One region of the Stenotrophomonas sp. YJH_SMC_58 genome, then DNA from elsewhere that is predicted to be linked to it. Evidence: riboswitches for the same ligand, from Rfam matches in the RefSeq annotation. Region 1 holds a riboswitch; the other holds the start of a gene.

Region 1 (5,072 bases):
CTTCATCCAGGCCAGCAAGGGTCTGGAACTGTTGCCGGCCGGCACCTTCAAGGATCGCCACGCGCTGGAAAGCGCCGCGGCGGCCCTGACCAAGGAGGCGCATGCCGCCGGCCTGCAGCGCATCGACACGGTGGTGCCCAGCCCGAACGGTGAACGCCTGTTTGCCGTGCAGGGCACGATCGGTGACCCGGCGGCCAGCCGCGTGGCGGTGGAGGCCCGAGCCGCCAGCGAGCAGAGCATCGCGCTCAGCAGCGGTGCCGTGCAGGGCGCGCCTAACGTGCTGCACCAGCAGCAGGACGCCCAGCAGGAGCAGGCCCGGCAGGCACAGAAGGCGATGGGCGTCTAAGCCCGCAACGCCTTGGCAGAGAAGGGAGGGCCACGTCCGCGTGGCCTTTTCCCTTTCTGCCAGCTGAGCGGCCGAGGCCGCTTTCAGCCTTGCTTCATGCCGCCTGCCGCTAGATGAATGCGCAAGCCGCACGGTGGACCAGGCAATGTTCCGGCAATGTTGGAACGTCAGCGTGGTCTCCACGGCAGCCGGGGCGCCCGCGCCCTCCCTGCCCAGCGTGGCATGCACCTCACAGGAGAACGAACATGCTCAGTACTTCCACACTCAGCTTCCGTGGTCTGGCGATGGCCCTGGCACTGGTTGCCGGTGTCGCCGTGGTCAGCGATGCCAGCGCGATGTCGAGGAAGGACAAGCGCACCCTGGTCGGCGCCGTGGTCGGTGGCGTGGCCGGCAACCTGCTCTCCAACGGCGATCCCGCTGCCACCGTCGGCGGCGCCGTGGCCGGCGGCGCGATCGGCAACTTGACCACCTCCGACCGCCGCGACCGCCGTTACTACGACAATCGCCGTTACGACGACCGCTACGATCGCCGTTACGACCGTGGCTACTACCGCAGCGGCTACTACGACCGCGGTGATGACCGTCGCTGGCAGCGCGAGCGCTACTACGACAACCGCTACTACCACGACCGCGGTCGCCATCGCGGCTGGTAAGCAGCGCGGCATCTCCCATGCCGATGCACGGACGGGCGGGTCGATGACCCGCCCGTTTGCGTTGGCCGCGTGCATGGCGTTGAATGCGCAGCCTTGGATGTGACTTTCCCCACTGGGGCTGCGGCATGACTTCTTCCTCCCACCGCGTGCAGGGCCTCAACAACGACGAGGTCGCTGCCGACTGGCCACCGATCAGCGCGGCGGACATCGCGTGGCTGCGCCAGCACTACCCGCAGCTGGACGAGCGCAGCGAACCGCGCTGGCACAGCCCGCGGCCGCTGTCGGCTGCCGCCATCGTCAACGGCGTGGAAGGCGCGGTGTTCATCAAGCGCCACCACCACAGCGTGCGCAGCACGGCCTGCCTGGAAGAAGAGCATCGCTTCATCGCCCATCTCGCCGCAGCGGGCGTACCGGTGGTGCAGGTGCTGCCAGCGGCCGATGGCCACACTGCGGCCGAACATGGCGAATGGACGTTCGAGCTGCATGCGATCGGCGTCGGCGAGGACCTGTACCGCGACGCCGTGTCGTGGTCGCTGCTGACCGATGTCGCGCAGGCCCGCGAAGCCGGGCGCACACTCGCGCAGCTGCACCGGGCCGCCGCCAGCTACCACGCGCCCCAACGCAGCACCCATGTGCTGGTCGCGCGCGACGATCTGATCCGTGCTGACGATCCGATCGCGGCCATCAAGGCAGGGCTGCACGAGCGTCCCGGGCTGGCCCGCTATCTCGCGCGCATTCCATGGGAAGCGCAGTTGCAGCGCGACGTGCTGCCGTGGCATGCCGGCCTGGCCGAGCGCCTGCGCGATGAGCCACGGTTGTGGGCGCACAACGACTGGCACGTTTCCAACCTGCTGTGGCGCGATGGGCAGATCAGTACCGTGCTGGATTTCGGCCTGGCCTCGCCCACCAGTGCGCTGTTCGACCTCGCCACGGCGATCGAGCGCAACGCGGTGGCGTGGCTGGAACTGGAGCGCGGCATGGAGGCGGTGCGCATCGATATTGCGCTGGCCCTGCTCGACGGCTACCGCCAGGTGCTTCCGCTGTCGGCGGCACGCGTGCACCTGCTGGCCGACCTGCTGCCGATGGTGCATTTCGACTTCGCACTATCCGAAGTGGAGTATTTCGAGGGCGTCACCGGCTCGACCGCCAATGCCGATGTGGCGTGGCAGCCCTTCATGCTCGGCCATCCGGCGTGGTTCCATACCGCCCCGGGGCAGGCACTGCTCAACGCGCTGCACGCGGCAGCCTGAAGGACGCCGGCTCGCAAATCCGTACCATTTGTAGTGAAATGGTCACCTGAAGCGGGGGTGCCTGGATCTGCCAGGCTGAGAGAGTCCCTTGGAACCTGATCCGGTTTGCACCGGCGTAGGGAGCTTTGAGCCGCAGCCACACCCCCGTCATGGGCCGGTGCACCTGCGCGCCGTCGCTTCGTCTCCCTTGTTGTCCGAAGACGAACCGAATGAACCGCTGCCTGCGCCCCACCCTGCTCTGCCTCGCCCTCTGCGCCGCGCTGCCGCTGCACGCCAGCGAGGCCGAAACGTCCCCCGATGCGGCTGCCACCGGCGCCGAGCGCTCGCCGACCGAACTGGCGGCGGTGCGCGTGCAGGCCGGCAAACCGAAGGCCGATACCTCGCGCGTGAATGCCTTCGGTGGCGGCAGCTGGAAGGACACGCCCGCGTCGATGAACGTGCTCGAGCGCGATTACCTCGACGGTCGCCAGGTACGTTCGCTGTCCGAGCTGGCCAGCAACGATGCCTCGCTGGGTGATGCCTACGCGCCGGTGGGCTACTACCAGAACATCGCCATCCGAGGCTTCGCACTGGACGCGGCCACCGGCTACCGCTTCAACGGGCTGTCCATCGCCGGCGAACAACGCCTGGCGCTGGAGAACGTGCAGTCGGTGGAGATCCTCAAGGGTGAAGCCGGCCTGGCGGCAGGCGTGATGGCGCCGGGCGGAATCATCAATTACATCGGCAAGCGCCCGGCGGAAGTGCGCACCGCCACGCTCGGCACCGATTCGGAAGGCTCGCGCTACGTTGCCGTCGATGTCGGCCACTGGATCACCCCGCGCTTCGGCGTCCGCCTGAATGCCGCATGGGATTCCAGCAATTCCTACGTCGAGCACGCCGATGGCCGCCGCAACTTCTACTCGCTGGCCGCCGACTGGCTGATCGGCGAGCGCGGCAAGCTGGAAGTGGATGCCAACTACCAGACCAGCTCGCAGCGCTCGGTGTCCGGCTACCAGCTGCTGGGCGCGCGTGACCTGCCGCGCGGTGTCGACCGCGAGCATCTGCTCGGCTACCAGCCGTGGCAGCGCCCGGTGGATATCGCCAGCACCAACATCACCGCGCTGCATACCTACGACTTCAACGACGCCTGGCAATCACGTGTATCGGTCGGCCACAGCCGTTCGGTGATCGATGACAACGTCGCCTTCGCCTACGGCTGCTACTACGCCGCGCAATGTGCCGATGGCAGCGTGCCAGGCAACTACTTCGCACCCAACGGCGACTATGACATCTACGACTACCGCAGCCCGGACGACACCCGCCGCAACCAGCAGGCCCGTGCCGAACTGCGCGGCCGCTTCGAGACCGGCAGCGTCGGTCACCACCTGACCGTCGGCGCCGACTACTTCCGCCGCACCGTGGACAAGCGCCCGAGCGTCAACGAGTACGTCGGTACCAGCAACATCCACGAGGCACCGGTGCCGGTGTTCGCGCCATCGCCGAAGATGCCGGGCCCATCCGCACGTCGCCTGGACAGCCGCCAGACCGCGTTCTTCGCGCTGGACCGGGTGAGCTTCGGTGACGACTGGCAGTGGCTGGCCGGTGGCCGCTTCGTGCGCCTCGATGAGCGCGCCTACGACAAGCGTGGCACCCCGCAGCGGCACAGCCGCCTGTCGCGCTTCCTGCCGCAGACCGCGGTGGTGTGGAAGGCCACCGACCAGCTCAATGCCTATGCCAGCTACGTGCGCGGCATTTCGCTGGGCCAGGAAGCGCCGTTCTGGACCAGCAACGCCGACACCTTCCTGCCGTCGGTGCAGTCGCGGCAGCTGGAAGTGGGCGTGAAGTACGTGCCGGTCGAAGCGCTGACCCTGGGCGCGGCCGTGTTCCGCATTTCGCAGCCGTACCAGTACGCCAAGCCGGACAGCAGCGACGTCGGCTACACCTTCGTCGAGGAAGGCACGCAGACCCACACCGGCCTGGAGCTGACCGCCAACGGCCAGCTGACCGATGCGCTGCAGATCGTGGCCAGCGCCAGCGTGCTGCAGGCGCGCGCGCGCGACACCGGCACGCCAGCCTATGAAGGCCATCAGCTGGTGAACGTGCCGAAGGTACGCGCCAGCGTGCACCTGGCCTACGCGCTGCCGTTCGTGCAGGGCCTGGACGTGACCGGCGGCTGGCGCTATGCCGGTGCCAACGTGGCACGTGTCGACGGCGGCGTGCGCGCACCGGACTATTCAGTGTTCGACGCTGGCCTGCGTTTCCAGCATCGCCTGCGCGAGCGCACAGTGACCTGGAACCTGTCGGTGGACAACGTGTTCAACCGCTTCTACTGGCGCGATACCGGCAGCAGCGGCGGTGACTACTACCTGTTCCCCGGCGCACCGCGACAGGCCCGCCTGTCGGTGACGTTCGCGCTGTGAGCGGCGTGATGCTCGAGTGGACCTCCGCACTGTGCAGCATCCTCGGCGTCTGGCTGATGGCCCGGCGCCGGCTGGCGGCGTGGCCGGTGGGCCTGCTGTCGGTGGCGCTGTATGGCCTGGTGTTCGCCGAGGCCAAGCTGTACTCGGACACCCTGCTGCAGATCGCCTTCGGTGGTTTCCTGGTCTATGGCTGGCTCAACTGGCGACAGCATGCCGCCGATGAGGGCAGCATCCGCATCGTTCCGCTGGCACGCGGCACGCTGCTGCGCGACCTGGCCATCGGCCTGTGCGGTGGCGTGGCGCTGGGTGCAGCCATGCACGGCTTCACCGACGCTGCCCTGCCGTGGTTGGATGCGCTGCTGACCGGTCTGAGCCTGGTCGGGCAATGGTGGCAGGCCCGCCGCCACGTGGCCTGCTGGTGGGT
Region 2 (5,072 bases), on a different contig from region 1:
CGTGGCCGCCACCGCAGGAAGAAAAGGAAGAAGATCAAAAGCAAAGGCAACAGCAACAGCCGCGCGCTGTGGGTTGGGGTCGGATCCGTTTTCCGAAGGAAAACGGATCCGACCCCTTCTTGTTTTCCGATACACCTCATCCACGCATAGCGTGGAAAACCCACCGTCACACGGAAACTGTCGGGGGTGGGGCGGCGTGGGCTGGCAGGACCGTTGGCGCCATGGGCCCGAGGCATGCCTCGGGCGGGTTGGGCAGGATGCCCAACCCCGGTCTTGCCATGTGCGCAGGACAGCGCACACGAGCAAGGCGCCATCGAGCCCCCAGGGATGGGTTTACGGCGTGTCCTGCCAGCCCACACCGCCCCGCCAAACTAGCAGCAACCCAGAGCTGCTTTTGAGGTTGCTGTTGTCGTTGCTTGAGAAAAGCGGTGCAGCCGCAGGCTGCAAAACAACCCTCAATCCTGATCGTGCGCGCGCGCTGCCTCGGCCTGCGTCTCCTCCTGCGCCGCCATCTCGCGTGCGATCCACGCATCGATCATGTGCCGCTGGCGCTGCGCCTGCCGTCGCTCGCGGGTGTACTCCTGGTCCAGCACCCGATACAGCGACACCATCACAAGAAGCATCAGCAGCGCGAACGGCAGCGCAGTGATGGTGATCATGCCCTGCAGCGCCTCCAGTCCCCCTGCCAACAGCAAGGAACCCGCCACGAGCGCAATGCCGACACCCCACGCCACTTTGTGCTTGCGCAATGGCTCGCCCGCGTCGTCCGTGGACATGCTGGCCAGCACAAGTACCGCAGAATCAGCCGAGGTCACGAAGAAGATCATCAGTAGCACCAGCGCAATGCACGACAGCAGCAACGGCAGCGGCAGGCTGTCGAACATAGTGAACAGCACCGTTTCATAGCCGTTGCCCAGTGCCTGCAGCAGGTCGGCCTGGCCGAAGATCTGCATCCAGATCGCGGTGCCACCGAACACCGAGAACCAGAAGAAGCCCAGCAGCGTCGGTGCCAGCACCACGCCGATCACGAACTCGCGAACGCTGCGACCGCGCGAGATGCGCGCGATGAACGAACCGACGAACGGTGCCCAGGAAATCCACCAGGCCCAGTAGAAGATCGTCCAGTCCGCGACCCAGGTGCTGGACGAGAACGGTGACATGCGCAGGCTCATCGTCACCAGCTGGTTGAGATAGGAGCCCAGCGTCGTGGTGAACGTGTTGAAGATCGCGCCAGTCGGGCCGAGTACCAGCACCAGCGCCAGCAGCAGCGCCGCCAGTGCAAGGTTGAAGTTGGACAGCCATTTCATGCCGCGGCCGACGCCGCTGAGCGTGGACGCCATGTACAGAACGAAGGCCACCGCAATGATCGTCAACTGCAGCGGAACGCCCGCCTGCACGCCGAATACGCGTTCCACGCCGGCTGCGATCTGCACCGTGCCGAAGCCCAGTGCTGTAGCCACGCCAACCGCAGTGGCGACGACAGCGGAGATGTTGACCACATGCCCGATCCAGCCACGATGGTGACGTCCGATGATCGGTTGCAGCATGTCGCTGATCTGGCCACGGCCGTTGCGGTTGAATTGGAACCAGGCCATTGCCAGGCCGATCAGCGCATAGATGGCCCACGGGTGCAGGCCCCAATGGAAGAACACGTAGCGCATGGCAGCACGGGCAGCGTCCATGCTTTCGGGTGCCAGCCCTTCCGGCGGCTTGCTGAAATGCGAGATGGGCTCGGCCGCACCCCAGAACACCAGGCCGATGCCCATGCCGGCGGCGAACAGCATCGACATCCAGCTGGCACGCGAGAACTCGGGTTCGGCGTCCTCGCCGCCGATGCGCAGGTTGCCGAAGCGGCCGAACGCCAGGTACATCAGGAACACCAGCGCCAGGAACACCACCAGCAGGTACAGCCAGCCGACACTGCGGATGACTTCTGCCAGCATCGACTGGACCACTGTGTTGAATGGGCCGGGGGCGATACCGGCGAGCAGCACCAGCAGCAGAACCAGTGCGATGGAAACGCGAAACACCATGAAGGAGCTTCTCCGATCAAGGGGGATTGAGGGGAGCGAGCAGAGCTTGCGGCGAAGGGCCGGCGGCATGCAGCATGGACCGGGCAGGGGCCGCGAAGGCGGCGGGGAACGCATCGATCTCAGCGACGCGATGGCGTGCACGTTACTGAACGCGACGTCATGGTTCCGTTAACGAATGGCGACCTGGTCCCGGAGGCGGGCGGTCTATGCTCTAATGCGCACCAAGAAGCGGGGGTACCGGGCCATGTGGCCACGGTTGAGACAGTCCCTTGGAACCTGATCCGGCTCATACCGGCGTAGGGAAGCTTTGCAATGCAGCCGTGCCCGGACTCCGCCCAAGGACCGTCCGTGCGCGGGTGCCGTGCGCCGCCGCTTCGTCCCTGACCTTCCTGGACGATGCCCGATGAACGCACAGCTCTCCGCCCTGCAGCAACAGGCCCAGCAACTCTCCGCATCCGTGACCCGGCCCATTCCCGGCTCGCGCAAGATCCACGTGCCTGGTTCACGCCCGGATCTGCAGGTGCCGATGCGCGAGATCGCGCTGACCCGTACGCCGACGTTGTTCGGCGGCGAAGAGAATGCGCCGGTGACCGTTTACGACACGTCGGGCCCGTACACCGACCCGGAGGTGCGCATCGATCTGTCCGCCGGTTTGCCGGCACTGCGTCGCGGCTGGGTGGAAGAGCGCGGTGATACCGAGCAGCTTGAAGGACTGAGTTCTTCGTTCGGCCGCGATCGCGAGCATGACCCGAAGCTTGACGCGGTGCGTTTCCCCGCGCGCAGCCTGCCACGCCGTGCACGTGCCGGTGCCAACGTCACCCAGATGCATTACGCGCGCCGCGGCATCATCACGCCGGAAATGGAATTCGTCGCCATCCGCGAGAACCAGCGGCTGGACGCGATCCGCGATGCGGGCCTGCTGCAGCAGCACCCGGGCGAGGCCTTCGGTGCGTCGATCCAGAAAGTCATCACCCCGGAGTTCGTGCGCGACGAGATTGCACGTGGCCGTGCGGTGCTGCCCAACAACATCAACCACCCGGAAAGCGAGCCGATGATCATCGGCCGCAATTTCCTGACCAAGATCAACGCCAACATCGGCAACAGCGCGGTGTCTTCCGGCATCGCCGAGGAAGTGGAGAAGCTGGTGTGGGCGATCCGCTGGGGCGGTGACACGGTGATGGACCTGTCCACCGGCAAGCACATCCACGAGACGCGCGAATGGATCATCCGCAACTCGCCGGTGGCGATCGGTACCGTGCCGATCTACCAGGCCCTGGAGAAGGTTGACGGCCGCGCCGAGGCACTGACCTGGGAGATCTTCCGTGACACCCTGATCGAGCAGGCCGAGCAGGGCGTGGACTACTTCACCATCCACGCCGGCGTGCTGCTGCGCTACGTGCCGCTTACCGCCAAGCGTGTCACCGGCATCGTCAGCCGCGGCGGCTCGATCATGGCCAAGTGGTGCCTGGCGCATCACAAGGAGAACTTCCTCTACACGCATTTCGAAGACATCTGCGAAATCATGAAGGCCTACGACGTGACCTTCTCGCTGGGCGACGGGCTGCGCCCGGGTTGCATCGCTGATGCCAACGACGCGGCGCAGTTCGGCGAACTGGAAACGCTGGGTGAACTGACGAAGATCGCCTGGAAACACGATGTGCAGACCATGATCGAAGGCCCCGGCCACGTGCCGATGCAGCTGATCAAGGAAAACATGGACAAGCAGCTGCGCGAATGCGGCGAAGCGCCGTTCTACACGCTGGGGCCGCTGACGACCGACATCGCGCCGGGCTACGACCACATCACCAGTGCGATCGGCGCGGCGATGATCGGCTGGTTTGGCACGGCCATGCTCTGCTACGTGACGCCGAAGGAGCACCTGGGCCTGCCCAACCGCCAGGACGTGCGCGACGGCATCATGGCTTACCGCATTGCCGCGCACGCGGCCGACCTGGCCAAGGGTCATCCGGGCGCGCAGGTACGCGACAACGCGCTGAGCAAGGCGCGCTTCGAGTTCCGCTGGGAGGACCAGTTCCACCTGGGCCTGGATCCGGAAAAGGCCAAGGAATTCCACGACGAGACGCTGCCGAAGGACGCGCACAAGCTGGCCCACTTCTGCTCGATGTGCGGACCGCACTTCTGTTCGATGAAGATCACCCAGGACGTGCGCGACTACGCCGAGGCCGGCATGAAGGAGAAGTCGCAGGAGTTCCGTGCTGGCGGGGCCGAGGTCTACCGCCAGGGGTGACGGGTAACGGGTAGTGCCGGCCGCCGGCCGGCATTCCGTCGTGCACGGGACCGGGGGGAGTGCTGGCCAATGGCCGGCACTACCGTTCATCACGCCGCGCCCGGCTATCCTCCGCGCATCGCCCAGGGGAAAGGACGCCATGCCCGTTGCCACGACCACCCGCTGGCTGGCCATCGCCCGCCGCCATCCTTCGGCCTGGCTCCTGGCCGCCCAGTTGATCGCGGTACTGCTGTATCCCGCCCTCGATGACACCGCCGCTGGCCGGGCGGCGCTGGGCATGTTCGGCATGGCGGTACTCGGCCTGGCGCTGTGGGTGGTCCAGCGCAGTCCGCTGGGCACGTGGCTGGCATTGCTGCTGGCCATTCCATCGGTGGTGTTCTCGCTGGCTGGCGCCCTGCTGGACCGCAGCGCGCTGCTGACCACCGCGCAGCTGCTGGAAAGCCTGCTGTACTTCTATACGGCCGGGGCATTGATCGCCTACATGCTGCAGGACCATCGAGTAACACGCGACGAACTGTTCGCAGCCGGGGCAACCTTCACCCTGCTGGCCTGGGGGTTCGCCTTTGCATTCGCGGTGTGCCAACAGTGGTATCCAGGCAGTTTCCAGGGTGCGACTGCTGGCCCCGAGCGCAGTTGGATGGAGCTGCTTTATCTGAGCTTCAGCTTGTTGTCCGGAGTTGGATTGAGTGACGTCGTGCCGTTGCACCCGCAGGCACGGGCCCTGGTGATGCTCGAACAGTTCGCAGGCGTCATGTATATCGGCCTTGTGGTGTCGCGTCTGGTCGGGTTGA

Evidence for each region. A riboswitch is a leader RNA that binds a small molecule or an ion and turns the genes downstream of it on or off. The one in region 1 is predicted to bind thiamine pyrophosphate.
Region 2: linked by a shared signal. The riboswitch ahead of thiC (phosphomethylpyrimidine synthase ThiC) and the one ahead of AC5P68_RS13710 (TonB-dependent receptor) in region 1 are both predicted to bind thiamine pyrophosphate.

What each region holds. Positions count from the first base shown of each region.
Region 1 covers NZ_JCAFSW010000010.1:380-5,451, reverse strand. The annotation lists gene AC5P68_RS13725 (peptidoglycan-binding protein) at 1-346, shown strand, start outside; gene AC5P68_RS13720 (glycine zipper 2TM domain-containing protein) at 592-999, shown strand; gene AC5P68_RS13715 (phosphotransferase enzyme family protein) at 1,125-2,249, shown strand; TPP riboswitch at 2,293-2,388, shown strand; gene AC5P68_RS13710 (TonB-dependent receptor) at 2,459-4,648, shown strand; gene pnuC (nicotinamide riboside transporter PnuC) at 4,657-5,072, shown strand, end outside.
Region 2 covers NZ_JCAFSW010000001.1:442,139-447,210, reverse strand. The annotation lists gene AC5P68_RS01940 (BCCT family transporter) at 456-2,033, opposite strand; TPP riboswitch at 2,254-2,354, shown strand; gene thiC (phosphomethylpyrimidine synthase ThiC) at 2,437-4,281, shown strand; gene AC5P68_RS01930 (ion channel) at 4,421-5,072, shown strand, end outside.